DNA from 2 places in the Pseudomonas sp. R3-41 genome. Region 1 is predicted to be linked to the other one. Evidence: predicted binding sites of a transcription regulator. Region 1 holds the regulator's gene; the other holds the start of a gene.
The links. The regulator sigma-54, encoded in region 1, starts transcription at its own class of promoters, with help from an activator protein. The targets are predictions, from matches to a motif close to ANTGGCATNNANNTTGCTNT.
Positions count from the first base shown of each region.

Region 2: the regulator sigma-54 is predicted to act here: its motif matches at 5,167-5,186, upstream of M1D99_RS09265 (circularly permuted type 2 ATP-grasp protein).

Region 1 covers NZ_CP096421.1:5,834,286-5,841,797, reverse strand. The annotation lists gene ptsN (PTS IIA-like nitrogen regulatory protein PtsN) at 1-320, opposite strand, end outside; gene hpf (ribosome hibernation-promoting factor, HPF/YfiA family) at 333-641, opposite strand; gene M1D99_RS25280 (RNA polymerase factor sigma-54) at 719-2,212, opposite strand; gene lptB (LPS export ABC transporter ATP-binding protein) at 2,377-3,102, opposite strand; gene lptA (lipopolysaccharide transport periplasmic protein LptA) at 3,102-3,647, opposite strand; gene lptC (LPS export ABC transporter periplasmic protein LptC) at 3,634-4,203, opposite strand; gene M1D99_RS25260 (KdsC family phosphatase) at 4,211-4,735, opposite strand; gene M1D99_RS25255 (KpsF/GutQ family sugar-phosphate isomerase) at 4,736-5,710, opposite strand; gene M1D99_RS25250 (ATP-binding cassette domain-containing protein) at 5,983-6,792, shown strand; gene mlaE (lipid asymmetry maintenance ABC transporter permease subunit MlaE) at 6,792-7,512, shown strand, end outside.
Region 2 covers NZ_CP096421.1:2,037,421-2,044,932, forward strand. The annotation lists gene M1D99_RS09230 (OmpA family protein) at 1-620, shown strand, start outside; gene M1D99_RS09235 (aminotransferase-like domain-containing protein) at 821-2,263, shown strand; gene M1D99_RS09240 (translation initiation factor 2) at 2,349-2,825, shown strand; gene M1D99_RS09245 (YkgJ family cysteine cluster protein) at 2,974-3,228, shown strand; gene M1D99_RS09250 (START domain-containing protein) at 3,282-3,887, shown strand; gene M1D99_RS09255 (hypothetical protein) at 4,026-4,262, shown strand; gene M1D99_RS09260 (ribonuclease E inhibitor RraB) at 4,464-4,805, shown strand; gene M1D99_RS09265 (circularly permuted type 2 ATP-grasp protein) at 5,217-6,626, shown strand; gene M1D99_RS09270 (alpha-E domain-containing protein) at 6,636-7,512, shown strand, end outside.

The sequences.
Region 1 (7,512 bases):
GGAACCAGCAATACAAACAGCAGGTCGACCGGGGCGCCGTCGATGGCGTCGAAATCTATGGGGGTATCAAGGTGCAACAATGCGCTGATCGGCGCGGCACACCCCTTGAGACGGCAGTGAGGAATGGCGATGCCGTTGCCAAAACCGGTGGAACCGAGTTTTTCACGGGCAACCAGGGCCTCGAAGACGTCCTGCATCACCAGATCAGGCACCTCGCGGTGGATCAGGTTGGCAATTTGTTCGAGGGCTTTCTTTTTACTGCCGCCCGGCGCGTTCACTTGGGAACGGCCGGGGGTCAGGATGGTTTCTAGTCGGATCATGGATTGGGGGGGTTAACGACCGGTAGCGCCCTGGAGGAGGCTCTGGGTCTTTTCCTTATGCTTTTTGAGTTGGCGATCCAGCTTGTCGGTCAGCAGGTCAATCGCGGCATACATGTCTGTGTGCTCTGCGTTGGCAACCACTTCTCCGCCGGGAATATGCAGCGTGGCTTCGATTTTCTGCAGCAGCTTCTCGACGTTCATCGTGACTTGCACGTTGGTGATCTTGTCGAAATGCCTCTCCAATCGGTCGAGTTTTTCGCCGATGTAGGTGCGCAGGGGTTCGGTCACTTCCAGTTGGTGTCCACTGATGTTGACTTGCATACAGCTTCTCCTTCGTTGCCAGTGCATAAAGCGGCAGGCAGAAATGCCTGCCACTGGAACGCTGTGGCGTGGCCTTGTTACATCAACCGCTTGCGCTCGCTCGAAGGCGCGATCCCGAGGGATTCACGGTACTTGGCGACGGTACGGCGGGCCACCTGAATGCCTTGTGCCTCCAGTAAACCAGCGATCTTGCTGTCACTCAACGGCTTTTTCTGATTTTCCGCAGCCACCAGTTTTTTGATGATCGCGCGGATGGCCGTGGACGAGCATTCGCCGCCTTCGGAGGTGCTGACGTGGCTGGAGAAAAAGTATTTCAATTCATAGATGCCCCGGGGGGTATGCATGAATTTCTGGGTGGTCACCCGGGAAATCGTCGATTCGTGCATGCCCACGGCTTCGGCAATGTCATGCAGGACCAACGGTTTCATCGCTTCATCGCCGTACTCCAGGAAGCCGCGCTGATGCTCGACGATCTGGGTGGCAACTTTCATCAATGTTTCGTTGCGGCTTTGCAAGCTCTTGATGAACCAGCGGGCTTCCTGCAGCTGATTGCGCATGAAGGTGTTGTCGGCGCTGGTGTCGGCACGCTTGACGAAGCCAGCGTACTGGGCGTTGACGCGCAGCTTGGGCACCGACTCCTGGTTGAGCTCCACCAGCCAGCGATCATTGTGCTTGCGCACGATCACGTCGGGCACCACGTACTCAGGCTCGGTGGATTCGATCTGCGAGCCGGGGCGCGGGTTGAGGCTCTGCACCAGCTCGATGACCTGGCGCAGCTCATCTTCCTTGAGCTTCATGCGGCGCATCAGTTGGCTGTAGTCGCGACCGCCCAGCAGGTCGATGTAATCGGTGACCAGTCGCTTGGCTTCGGCCAGCCACGGTGTCTTGGCGGACAACTGGCGCAATTGCAGCAACAGGCACTCGCCCAGGTTGCGAGCGCCGATGCCGGCCGGCTCGAACTGCTGGATGCGATGGAGGACGGCTTCGATCTCGTCCAGCTCGATGTCGAGCTCGGGGTCGAAGGCTTCGAGGATCTCCTCGAGGGTCTCGTCCAGGTAGCCCTGGTTGTTGATGCAATCGATCAGGGTCACGGCGATCAGGCGATCGGTGTCGGACATCGGCGCCAGGTTCAGTTGCCACAACAAGTGGCTTTGCAGGCTCTCGCCGGCAGAGGTGCGGGTGGTGAAGTCCCACTCGTCGTCATCGCTGCTTGGCAGGTTGCTGGCGCTGGTCTGGTAGACGTCTTCCCAGGCCGTGTCCACGGGCAGCTCGTTGGGAATGCGTTCGTTCCATTCGCCTTCCTCGAGGTTGTCCACCGTCGGGGCGGCTTCCTGGTAGGACGGTTCCGGGATCTCGGTATTGGTCTTCTGCTCGACGTTGTCGGCCAGCGGATCGGTGTTATCGAAGTCGTCGCCTTCTTCCTGGCGTTCGAGCATCGGATTGGACTCCAGGGCCTCCTGGATTTCCTGTTGCAGGTCCAGGGTCGACAATTGGAGCAGGCGGATGGCCTGTTGCAGCTGCGGTGTCATCGTCAGCTGCTGGCCCATTCTCAAGACTAGCGATGGTTTCATGGCAGGGGCTTAACACCTTATTCGCCGGCGCACATGCGCCATCCACTACAGGGCGCCGAAGCGCCAAACTTAAGCAAATTATATGCCTGAAACTGAAGTGTTTGCCTAGAGCGTCGCCATAATAAAATTAAACGACGCCCCGGCAATTCGCCAGACACGTGTGCTTACAGGCGGAACTCATGGCCCAGGTACACTTCCTTGACCAGGTCGTTGGCCAGGATCGCAGCGGAGTCACCTTCGGCGATCAACTGGCCGTCATTGACAATGTAGGCGGTTTCGCAGATATCCAGCGTCTCGCGCACGTTGTGGTCGGTGATCAGTACGCCGATGCCCTTGGCCTTGAGGTGATGGATGATCTGCTTGATGTCCCCCACCGAGATCGGGTCCACGCCGGCGAACGGTTCGTCGAGCAGGATGAATTTCGGCGCGGTGGCCAGGGCGCGGGCGATTTCCACGCGACGCCGTTCACCACCAGACAGGCTCATGCCCAGGTTGTCGCGAATGTGGCTGATGTGGAATTCCTGTAACAGGCTTTCCAGCTCCTGGCGACGGCCGGCCTTGTCGAGTTCCTTGCGGGTCTCGAGGATCGCCATGATGTTGTCGGCCACCGACAGTTTGCGGAAGATCGACGCTTCTTGCGGCAAATAGCCGATACCGGCCTTCGCGCGGCCGTGCATCGGCTGGTGGCTGACATCCAGGTCGTCGATCAGTACGCGACCCTGATCGGCCTGGACCAGGCCGACGATCATATAGAAGCAAGTAGTCTTGCCCGCGCCATTGGGGCCGAGCAGGCCGACGATCTGGCCGCTGTCGATGGACAGGCTGACATCACGCACGACTTGACGGCTCTTGTAGCTCTTGGCCAAGTGCTGAGCTTTCAGAGTTGCCATTACTGGGCCTTCTGCTCGGTTTTCTTTTTAGGCTGGATCACCATGTCGATCCGCGGACGCTGCTCGGTCACCTTGCTGCCGGTGGCGCGACCGGCGCTGGCGAGTTTCTTGTTGGTGTCGTAGACGATTTTCTCGCCTTGGGTGACGTTGTTGTCCTTGTCGACGACCTTGGCGCGGTCGATCAGGACCACGCGATCCTGGGAGGCGTGATATTGGATGGTAACGCCGTAGCCTTGTACCGGCTTGGTGTCGCCCGCGGTTTGCATCTGCTCGAAATAGGCCAGGTTGCCCACCGAGGTCACCACGTCGATATCGCCGGACTGGGTGCGGGTGATGGTCACGGTGTTGCCGGTGACCTTCATCGAGCCTTGGGTGATGATCACGTCGCCTTTATAGGTGGCGACGCCATTCTTGTCGTCGAGTTGCGCGTCGTCGGCCTGGATGCGGATAGGCTGGTCGCGGTCGGTGGGAAGAGCCCAGGCGCTCGCGCTTCCCAGTGCTGCGCCCAGACTGAGCAAAATAGGGAGGGTTTTAGCGAGCTTCATACTGTCCTCTTACGTTCGATAGCAGGTGTATCCTGCTTTCCTTCAAATACGCCTTCATTCCCGTGCCGGTCGATACACCCCCGGCGCCGTCGATTCTAACGGGTTGCTCGGTCTGCGCATATTCTTGCTGCGGGAATACCGTCATGCGTGTGCTGGTGATGATGGTCGCACGGTTTTTTTCGTCGGTCCGGGCGATGCGTACCGAGTCGATCAGTTCCACTTCGGTGCCACCGGAATTGACTTCGGCGTGCTCGCTCTGCACATGCCAGGGAAAATCGGTGCCGCGGAATATGTTCAAGTCCGGCTTGGTGACCAGCGTAATGTCAGTGGCCTTGACGTGGTCGACCTTGTCGGACGTCATCTCATATTGCACTTTGCCGTCGGGCAGGTACTGCAGGGTGTGGGTGTTGGTCGCGTACCAGTCGATCTTTTCCTCGACTTGGGCCGCAGGCTGGTCGAGAAACCGTTCAGGGCTGATGTTCCAATAGCCCACCGCGGCGAAAATCGCCGCGATACAGGCAAACACCACAACGGTGCGAATCTTTTTGCTCAGCATAAATGGCTCACAGGTACGCGGCGTTGGCCGCTTCGAGACGGCCCTGGGCGCGCAGGATCAGTTCACAGAATTCGCGGGCGGCACCTTCGCCGCCTCGCGCCGTGGTGATTCCGTGGGCGTGCTCGCGCACGAAACTGGCCGCGTTGGCGACGGCCATGCCCAGGCCGACCCGGCGAATCACCGGCAGGTCCGGCAGGTCGTCACCGAGATAGGCCACTTGTTCATAGCTTAGGTTGAGTTGGCCCAAGAGTTCGTCCAGCACCACCAGTTTGTCTTCGCGCCCCTGGTAAAGGTGCGGGATGCCGAGGTTCTTCGCGCGCCGCTCGACCACCGGGGTCTTTCGGCCACTGATGATAGCGGTCTGCACGCCGGCGGCCATCAACATCTTGATGCCTTGGCCGTCGAGGGTGTTGAAGGTCTTGAACTCGCTGCCGTCTTCGAGGAAATACAGGCGACCGTCAGTCAGTACGCCGTCCACATCGAACACGGCCAGCTTGATGGCTTGGCCCCGTTGCAACAGGTCTGTGTTCATTTACATGACTCCCGCGCGCAGCAAATCGTGCATGTTCAGGGCGCCCACCGGACGGTCTTCGCCATCGACGACGACCAGGGCACTGATTTTGTGGTCTTCCATGATTTTCAGGGCCTCGGCGGCGAGCATCTCGGCACGGGCGGTCTTGCCGTGGGGCGTCATGACTTGCTCGATGGTCGCGCTGTGGATGTCGATGGCGCGGTCCAGGGTGCGGCGCAGGTCGCCGTCGGTAAAGATCCCGGCGAGCTTGCCGTCGGCTTCCAGCACTACCGTCATGCCCAGTCCCTTGCGGGTCATCTCCATGAGCGCGTCCTTGAGCAGCGTGCCGCGCACAACCTGTGGCAATGCCTGGCCGGCGTGCATCACGTTTTCGACTTTCAGCAGCAGGCGACGGCCAAGGGCACCACCGGGATGGGAAAAGGCGAAGTCTTCCGCGGTGAAGCCCCGGGCCTCCAGCAGCGCCACGGCCAGGGCGTCGCCCATGACCAGGGCTGCGGTGGTGGAGGAGGTCGGCGCCAGGTTCAGCGGGCAGGCTTCGTGTTCGACATGAACATTGAGGTTCACTTCGGCGGCCTTGGCCAGCGGCGAGTCCGGGTTGCCGGTCATGCTGATCAACTGGATGCCCAGGCGTTTGATCAACGGCAGCAACGTGATGATTTCATTGGTGGAGCCGGAGTTGGACAAGGCCAGGATGACGTCGTCCCGGGTGATCATGCCCATGTCGCCGTGGCTGGCCTCGGCCGGGTGGACAAAAAAGGCCGTGGTGCCGGTGCTGGCGAGGGTGGCGGCGATCTTGTTGCCGATGTGCCCGGACTTGCCCATGCCGACCACGACCACGCGGCCCTTGCTGGCCAGAATCATCTCGCAGGCGCGTACGAAATCAGCGTCGATATGGGCCAGCAAGCCTTGCACGGCTTCAAGCTCGAGGCGGATGGTACGTTGTGCCGATTGAATCAGGTCGCTGGATTGGTTCATGTCAGAAATCGTATAGCCCGATGAAAAGGCGGCGATTATAGCGGCAATGAACAATTCCCTCACGTAAGTTCGTCATGCTTTGTGCTGGCGGCTGCAAGGTTCGACGTAATATCAGACTTTTTACCTTAAGCCAGGCTTAACGGCGGGGCCGTTGGCCTTGGGCGCTTCGCTGTTGCAGTGATATAGTTCGCCGCCGGTTCGCTGCCGGCGGTAGCGACGCTTGTCGGCTGCCCAAGGCATTCGAATGTGAGGCTGCATCGCAAGGAGTTTAGATGAGTGCCGACAACGCCTACGCGGTCGAGCTGAAGGGACTGTCCTTCAAGCGAGGGACGCGCAGCATTTTCAATGACATCGATATTCGCATACCACGGGGCAAGGTCACCGGCATCATGGGGCCCTCCGGGTGTGGCAAGACCACGCTGCTGCGGCTGATGGGCGCGCAGCTGCGTCCCAGCGCCGGCGAAGTCTGGGTCAATGGCCAGAATCTTCCCCAATTGTCTCGCAGCGACCTGTTCGATGCGCGCAAGCACATGGGGGTGTTGTTCCAGAGCGGCGCGCTGTTCACCGACCTCGATGTGTTCGAGAACGTGGCGTTCCCGCTGCGGGTCCATACCGACCTGCCGGAAGAAATGATCCGCGACATCGTCCTGCTCAAATTGCAGGCCGTCGGGCTGCGCGGCGCCATCGACCTGATGCCGGACGAGCTGTCCGGTGGCATGAAGCGTCGTGTCGCGCTGGCGCGGGCGATTGCCCTCGATCCGAAGATCCTCATGTACGACGAGCCCTTCGTCGGCCAGGATCCGATCGCCATGGGTGTGCTCGTGCGCCTGATCCGCCTGCTTAATGATGCGCTGGGCATCACCAGTATCGTGGTCTCCCACGATTTGGCCGAAACCGCGAGCATTGCCGACTACATCTATGTGGTCGGCGATGGGCAGGTGCTGGGGCAGGGCACGCCGCAGGAACTGGCGGATTCGGACAACCCGCGCATTCGCCAATTCATGAAGGGTGATCCGGACGGGCCGGTGGCGTTCCATTTCCCGGCCACGGATTACCGTACCGATCTGCTGGGGAAGCGCTGATGCGCAAGAAATCACTGTTGGAAAGAATTCGCCTGTTCGGTCGCTCCGGCATCGACGTGGTCGCGGTGCTGGGCCGTTCCTCGCTGTTTTTGATGCACGCCTTGCTCGGTCGCAACTCGACGGGCGGCGGCTTTGGCCTGCTGGTCAAGCAGTTGCACTCGGTGGGCGTGATGTCCCTGGTGATCATCGTCGTCTCCGGGATCTTCATCGGCATGGTGCTGGCACTGCAAGGCTTCAGCATTTTGTCCAGCTACGGTTCGGAGCAGGCGGTCGGGCAGATGGTCGCCCTGACGCTGCTGCGCGAGCTAGGCCCCGTGGTGACCGCGCTGCTGTTCGCCGGGCGGGCCGGTTCGGCGCTGACGGCTGAAATCGGTAACATGAAGTCCACCGAGCAGCTGTCCAGCCTGGAAATGATCGGTGTCGACCCGCTCAAGTACATCGTTGCCCCGCGCCTGTGGGCCGGCTTCATTTCCCTGCCGGTGCTGGCGATGATCTTCAGCGTCGTGGGGATCTGGGGCGGCTCCTGGGTGGCCGTCGACTGGCTGGGGGTCTATGAAGGTTCCTACTGGTCGAACATGCAGAACAGCGTCGATTTCCTCGACGATGTCCTCAATGGCGTGATCAAAAGTGCCGTGTTCGCGTTCGTCGTGACCTGGATCGCCGTGTTTCAAGGCTATGACTGTGAGCCCACTTCAGAGGGGATCAGCCGTGCCACAACCA
Region 2 (7,512 bases), 3.1 Mb from region 1:
CCGATCGCCTGTCCAGCTACTGGGGCAGCGGTCAGGATGTGCAGCATTACGCCTACCTGAGCCAGCGCTACAGTGCGATCGCCCGGGAGCACAGCAACCAGGTGCTCAACGAAGAGCGCGCGGCGAAGCTCGAGCTGGAGCGCCAGCGCCTGCAGTTGGCCTTGCGTGAGTCCAAATTGTTGAGCGTGCAGCAGCAGGGCAAATGGCTCGAAGAACAGATCATGGCGATGGCGACCACCCAGACCGATCGCGGCTTGGTGATGACCTTGGGTGACGTGCTGTTCGACACCGGCGAAGCGGAACTGAAAAACTCGGCCAACCGGGTCGTGCTCAAGATCGTGCAGTTCTTGCAGCTCAACCCCAAGCGCGTGGTGCGTATCGAGGGGTACACCGACAGCACCGGCGGCAAGCAGGAAAACCTCAAGCTGTCCCGCGACCGCGCACAGTCGGTGGCGGATGTGCTGGTGGACTTGGGGATTGATGAAAAACGCATCCAGGTCGAAGGCTACGGTGATGAGTATCCGGTGGACGTCAACGCTTCCGAGCGTGGCCGGGCACAGAACCGTCGCGTGGAAATTGTGTTCTCCGACGAAAAAGGCCAGCTCGGCGCCGCCCGCTAAGGGCTGCGTCACTGGAAAACCCGGCCCCTGTAAAAGGCGCCGGGTTTTTTTGGCCCTGCAATCGATGCAGGATGAGTACAGTTAGAGCTGTCACTCCACTGTACTGTCGAGTAATCTGGCAACTGTCCCAGTACACTTCTAAACTGTTCCGGTATCGTTTCCGACAAGAATAAAATGCCCGTGAAATCGAGTGCTGCGTCATGACCAACCTCCTGCTCTATCAACGTATTGCTCAACAGCTGGCTGAAGACATCCGGCGCGGTGTGTATCAGCCTGGTGAACGCGTGCCTTCGGTGCGCAAGATGAGCTCGCAGCTCAACGTCAGCCACGCCACGGTGCTGCAGGCCTATGCGAACCTTGAAGACCAGGGGTTGATTCGCGCACGGCCGCAATCGGGCTACTACGTTCACCAGACGCCGGCCCTGACCGCACCGACGCCGGACATTGCCCGGGTTGAGCGTCCGGGGCTGGTGACGCGCAGCAGCATCATCCAGCAGGTATTGGTCGAGTCGCGCCGCGAAGGGGTATTCCCCCTGGGCGCGGCGGTGCCGAGCGTCGACTATCTGCCGGTTCGGGCCTTGCATCAGCAATTGGCCAAGGTCACGCGCTTCCACAGCCCGAGGGCGTTCAGCTACATGTTCAGCCCGGGCTTCGAGCCGTTGCGGCGCCAAGTGGCGATTCGCATGCGCGATGCCGGTGTCGTGGTGGACCCTTCCGAAGTGGTGATCACCCACGGTTGCGTCGATGCGCTACAGATGTCCTTGCGGGTGCTGACGCGGCCGGGGGACTTGATCGCTGCCGAGTCGCCGACCTACTACGGTTTGCTGCAACTGGCGGATCTGTTGGGCCTGAAGGTCATCGAGATTCCCAGCGACCCGGTTACCGGGATGAGCCTGGAGGCCTTGCAGTTGGCGGCCAACCAGTGGTCGATCAAGGCGTTGGTGCTGACCACGCGCCTGAGCAATCCCCTCGGCGGCACCATGCCCGAAGAGCGGCAAAAGCAGTTGCTGCGCCTGGCGTCGGACTTCGATATCCAGATCGTCGAGGACGATATCTATGGCGAGCTGATGTTCGAGCAGGGGCGCACCAAGGCCCTCAAGGCCTACGACCGACTGGATCGGGTCATCTACTGTTCGAGTTTTTCCAAGACATTGTCACCGGGCGTGCGCATCGGCTGGATGATCGCGGGGAAATTCCAGCAGGAAATACAGCGGCTCCAGACCTTCAGCACGCACTCGGCATGCAGCGTCACGCAAATGGGCATCGCCGCGTACCTGGAAAACGGCGGCTATGACCGACATTTGCGCTATATCCGCCAGGAGTACCGCAAGAACCTCAGCGCTTTCCAACTGGCGGTGCAACAGTATTTCCCCGAAGGCACGCAAATGAGCCGCCCCACTGGCGGGTTCATCCTGTGGGTCAGTCTACCGGGGCGGGTCAATACCCAGGAATTGCATGTGCGGGCGTTGCAACAAGGCATCAGCATCGCGCCAGGGCTTATCTTCAGCAACACCGAGCAGTTCAACCACTGCATTCGCTTGAACTGCGGCACACCCTGGAACCGCGAGGCAGAGCGGGCCCTGATGACGCTGGGATTGTTGGCGACACAATTGTGCCAAGAGACGGCCAACGGGTTCCTATAGAAATCAGCGGCTTAGCTTGATGTGCTTGTCAGCGCCTGATTATCAGGCGAGCATGGGGATCTCTGTCGTCAGTGCCGTTGTGTCTATGAAAGCCATTGTTCCTGTTGCCTGGGTTTTGATCGGCCTGTTGAGTGCCTTCCAAATGGGAGGCGTTGCCATGGCGGCTCCAACGCAGGAAAAACCGGCCGACAGTGCCACGAAGAGCGCGCCGAAAAAAACCGCAGCGGCCAAGAAGCCCCCCCCTAAAAAGGCGACTGCGGCGAAGAAAAAGCGCGCGCCCGTCGCTTCCAAGAGCAAATCCGCCCATGAAGTCGCCAAGACCCCATTGCCGCCGGCCAAGCTGGACTTGAGCCTGCCCCGTGACATGGTCGAGGAACTGCAGCCACCGGGTAAGGTGCAGCCGCCCAAGCGTGAACCGCTCTTGCCGTCAATGTTTGGAGATAAGCCCGGACCGTTCCAGCTCAACGGCCGGTTGCTGAGCAACGAAATGCAACTGCCATTGCGCAATCAGGAGCGCAATGAGGTGGAAGGTGCGGCACTGGAGTTTGAATTCAAGCAGTAGGCCTCTCACAGGCGTGCCGCTCGTCACTGACCGTTCGGTCATTTCGCCAAGGGAAAAAAAACACGCAGACGGTAATTTAAAACGAGTGTTTTAGCCGTTACTCTGTGTTCTGTTATTCATCATTACCTGTCGCGAGGATGTGGTTGTCGTGAAATGCCGTGAAGGCTGTGGTGCCTGTTGCATCGCCCCCTCTATCAGTTCGCCTATCCCTGGGATGCCCCAAGGCAAGCCTGCGGGAGAACGGTGCGTGCAATTGTCCGTCGATAACCTGTGCCAGATCTTCGGCCAGTCGGAGCGCCCGGCGGTATGCTCGGCGTTCGAAGCCGACATCGAGGTGTGCGGCGACAGCAGTGAAGAGGCCATCCGCTTGATCGGTTGGTGGGAGCAAGTCACGGCAGCGTGATGGGGCAATGAACGGATCCGAAATGAACGAACTTGGACAATAAGGAAAACACTATGGGTTCGCTGCATCGTATGGCTGTGTTGTGTGGGTTGACCGTGTTGCTGGCAACGGCCACCGCTCAGGCAGAGGATTGGCAGGTTGCCAAGGAGAAGGACGGCATCAAGGTTTCCCTCAGTGAAGTAGCGGGCTCCGAGTACAAGGCTTATCGCGGCGTGACAGTGATGAAAACCACCATGGCCAAGCTGCGCAGCTTGCAAGAGGACGTAGCGGGCGCCTGCGCCTGGATTCATGAATGCAAGAGCCAGAAACTGCTCAAGCACGAAGGCGACAAGAGCTGGACTTACACCCAATTCAACACGCCATGGCCGGTGACGCCCCGGGACTCGGTGCTGAAAGTCACGACCGAGGAGGGCGCCGATGGCAGCTTGACCCGCAAGCTCGAGGGCTTACCTGGGTACTTGCCAGAGGAGAAGGGTTTTGTGCGTGTGACCAAGGTCGAGGGTTTCTGGAAGTTCATTCCCAAGGACGGCCAGGTCGAAGTGACCTATCAAGTCCATACCGAGCCGGGTGGTAGCGTACCGTCCATGGTGGCCAACAAGTTCGTGGTGGATGCGCCGTTCAATACATTGAAAGCGTTGAAAGAGCTCGCTGAAAAATAAACAGTATTCGCTGATGAAAAGACCGCCCTCGAGGCGGTCTTTTCATGTGTGCCGTCCGAGCACCCAGCGGAACGATTGTTCCACCGCCAATGTCGAGATAGAGGTAAGCCCGGCCCTGAATTGATCAAGGAGACACTGATGCAAAAGTGGGAAATCACTTTCATTGACGATCACGGTGAAACCACCGTCGAGCAGTTCGACTATGACCAGAAGCCCACCATGGAGCAGGCTGCCCAACTGATTCGCGAAAGGTTGCTTCCAGTGCTCAACAAGCTGGATATGAACGACTTGGAGAACCGCACCGAAGACCCGACGGTCAAGAATCTCAAGTCCCAGAACAGTATCGAAATCGTCAGCATTACACCCATTTCATGAAACCTTGCCTGGTCTCGCTTGGCAGTGGCCATCACTTGCGGCTACTCTGCAATTGAGATCAGCGAAAGGATCGCCAAGGTCCGGTCTTGTCAGCTACATGCTTGTGTCCCGACGGTCATTTGATGCCGTATCGCTTGAAGCCTGCGGGCTTCACGCACGGGAAGACGGAAAGTCTATCCATCGGTTTTAGGAGGACGTTTCATGAGCACAGCCTATCAAGAAGACATCAGCACCAGCGTATTGCGCCGCATGAAAGAAGGCGGTTTCGATTTTTCCCGATTCCATCCCATCGAGTTCTACGCCATTTTCCCGGACGAGGAGCGGGCGCGCAGGGCGGCAGGTCATTTTCGGGGAGAATCGTTGAACGCGCAGATCAGTGCACGGGACGACGGGGCTTGGTCATTGGAACTGAGCCGGGTGATGTACGCCACTTACGATGATATTGGCGACTTCGAGCAAGACTTCGAGGCCGTCGTCGAACCTTTGGGTGGTGTGATCGAAGGGTGGGGCGTCAAGCAAGAGATCCGGCGCTTGCAGGCCTGACAATCACTTACTGCAACCACAGCAACGGCTGACCTTTGTGTCGGCCGTTTTCATGTCTGCGAGCCGCCAATAAATTCCTGTGGGTGCTCACCGATAATCCATTGTGGGAGCGAGCTTGCTCGCGATGGCGGCCGCAAACCAACATCACTTTCCCGCTGATTCATCACCATCCTTCTCCAGGTTTTGTACCTAACTGTATCGAGACCAAGCCGCGTCGTTTTTCCGTGACTATGCTCATGAAAGCGACGCCCCTGCGTCGCAATGAAGCGGGGGGCAGCGGGTTGGGGGGGGTTGCCGCACCATAAAAGTGCGCGACCTGTAAGTGGAGAATCCAACCCGTTGATCATAAAGCGTTTATGCCGATGGCACGGGGCTTGCGAAGCTTGCTGCCAGGGTGACAAGGAGTACGGCATGATCCGCAGCGGTTTTGATGAAATGTATGACGCCGACGGCCAGGTCCGGCCGCACTACCAGGCGTTTGCCCGCTGGTTGGCCGACACGCCTGACGAGTTGCTGGCGCAACGCAGGCGCGAAGCCGACCTGTTGTTTCATCGTGCCGGCATTACGTTCACGCTGTACGGCGACGAGCAGGGGACCGAGCGCCTGATTCCGTTCGACACGATCCCGCGCAGCATTCCGGCCAGCGAATGGCGGGTGGTGGAGCGCGGCTGCATCCAGCGGGTCAAGGCGCTGAACATGTTCCTGGCCGACCTCTACCACGAACAACGGATCATCCGCGCCGGCATCATTCCCGCCGAGCAGGTGCTGGCCAACGAGCAATACCAACTTGCGATGCAGGGGCTGGATCTGCACCGTGACATCTATGCGCACATTTGCGGTGTCGATCTGGTGCGCGACGGTGACGGTACGTACTACGTGCTCGAAGACAATCTTCGTACGCCCAGCGGTGTCAGCTACATGCTCGAAGACCGCAAGATGATGATGCGCCTGTTTCCCGAACTGTTCGCCGCCCAGCGCATCGCCCCCATTGACCATTATCCGAACCTGCTGCTCGACACCCTGAAAAGCTCCAGCCCACTGGACGACCCCAGCGTTGTGGTGCTGACGCCGGGGCGTTTCAACAGCGCGTTCTTCGAGCACGCGTTCCTCGCCCGGGAAATGGGCGTGGAATTGGTGGAAGGCGCCGACCTGTTCGTGCGGGATGACAAAGTGTTCATGCGCACCACCGACGGCCCGAAAGCGGTTGATGTGATCTACCGTCGCCTCGACGATGCGTTCCTCGATCCCCTGGCCTTCAATCCGGATTCGATGCTCGGCGTACCGGGTCTGTTGTCCTCCTACCGTTCCGGCAACGTGGTGCTGGCCAATGCCATCGGCACAGGTGTAGCAGACGACAAATCGGTGTACCCGTTCGTCACCGACATGATCCGTTTTTACCTGGACGAAGAGCCGATCCTGAAGAACGTTCCTACCTGGCAGTGCCGTAATCCCGCTGAACTTTCCCACGTACTGGCGAACCTTCCCGACCTGGTGGTCAAGGAAACCCAGGGTTCCGGCGGTTATGGGATGCTGGTGGGGCCAGCCGCGACCACGGCGCAGATCGATGCCTTTCGCGAGCGGATCAAGGCCAAGCCGCACGCCTACATCGCCCAGCCGACGTTGTCGCTCTCGACCTGCCCGACCTTTGTCGAAAATGGCATCGCCCCGCGCCACATCGACTTGCGTCCGTTCGTGCTGGCCGGCCGCGAGACCCGCGTGGTCCCTGGCGGGCTGACACGGGTGGCGCTGCGCGAGGGCTCCCTGGTGGTGAACTCATCCCAGGGCGGTGGTACCAAGGACACTTGGGTGGTCGAGGATTGAGGAGCTGCCATGCTGAGTAGAACCGCCTCGGACCTGTACTGGATGTCGCGCTACCTGGAGCGGGCGGAAAACCTCGCGCGGATGCTCGACGTGAGCTATTCGTTGTCGTTGATGCCCCAGGACGGGCGTGGCGACGGCCTGCACGAACTGGCCATGCCATTGCTGATCACCGGCACGCTGGACGATTACCGGGAGCGACACGGCGATCTGCACGCCGAGCGCCTGCTGCATTTCTTTGCCCTGGAAGCGGCCAACCCGGCCAGCATCTACAGTTGCCTGGGCTCCGCGCGAGCCAGTGCCCACGCGGTACGTGGGCGAATCACCGCCGACATGTGGGAAAACATCAATGCCACTTGGCTGGAAATTCGCGGTATCGCCGAGCAAGGCTTGAATCGCTACGGCATGAGCCGTTTCTGCGAGTGGATCAAGGAGCGCTCGCACCTGTTTCGCGGCGCAACCTACGGCACCATCATGCGGAACGACGCGTTCCGGTTCATTCGCCTGGGGACCTTTATCGAACGGGCCGACAACACCCTGCGCTTGCTCGATGCGCGCTACGAAATGGCCGGTGACCAGGCCGACGCGGTCAGCGATGGCACGGCCCACGCGTACTACCAATGGAGCGCCTTGTTGCGGGCCTTGTCGTCCTTCGAGGCCTACACCGAGATCTACCGTGAGGCCCCGGGCGCTCGCCATGTGGCGGAGTTGCTGCTGTTGCGCGCCGACGTGCCGCGCTCGCTGCGCGCCTGCACTGAAGAAATCAACCAGATCCTCGCCAGCCTGCCGGGCACCAACGGCCGGCAGGCACAACGGCTGGCGGCGGAAATGGACGCACGCCTGCGCTACACCGGCATCAACGAAATCCTCGACGGGGGCCTGCATGCCT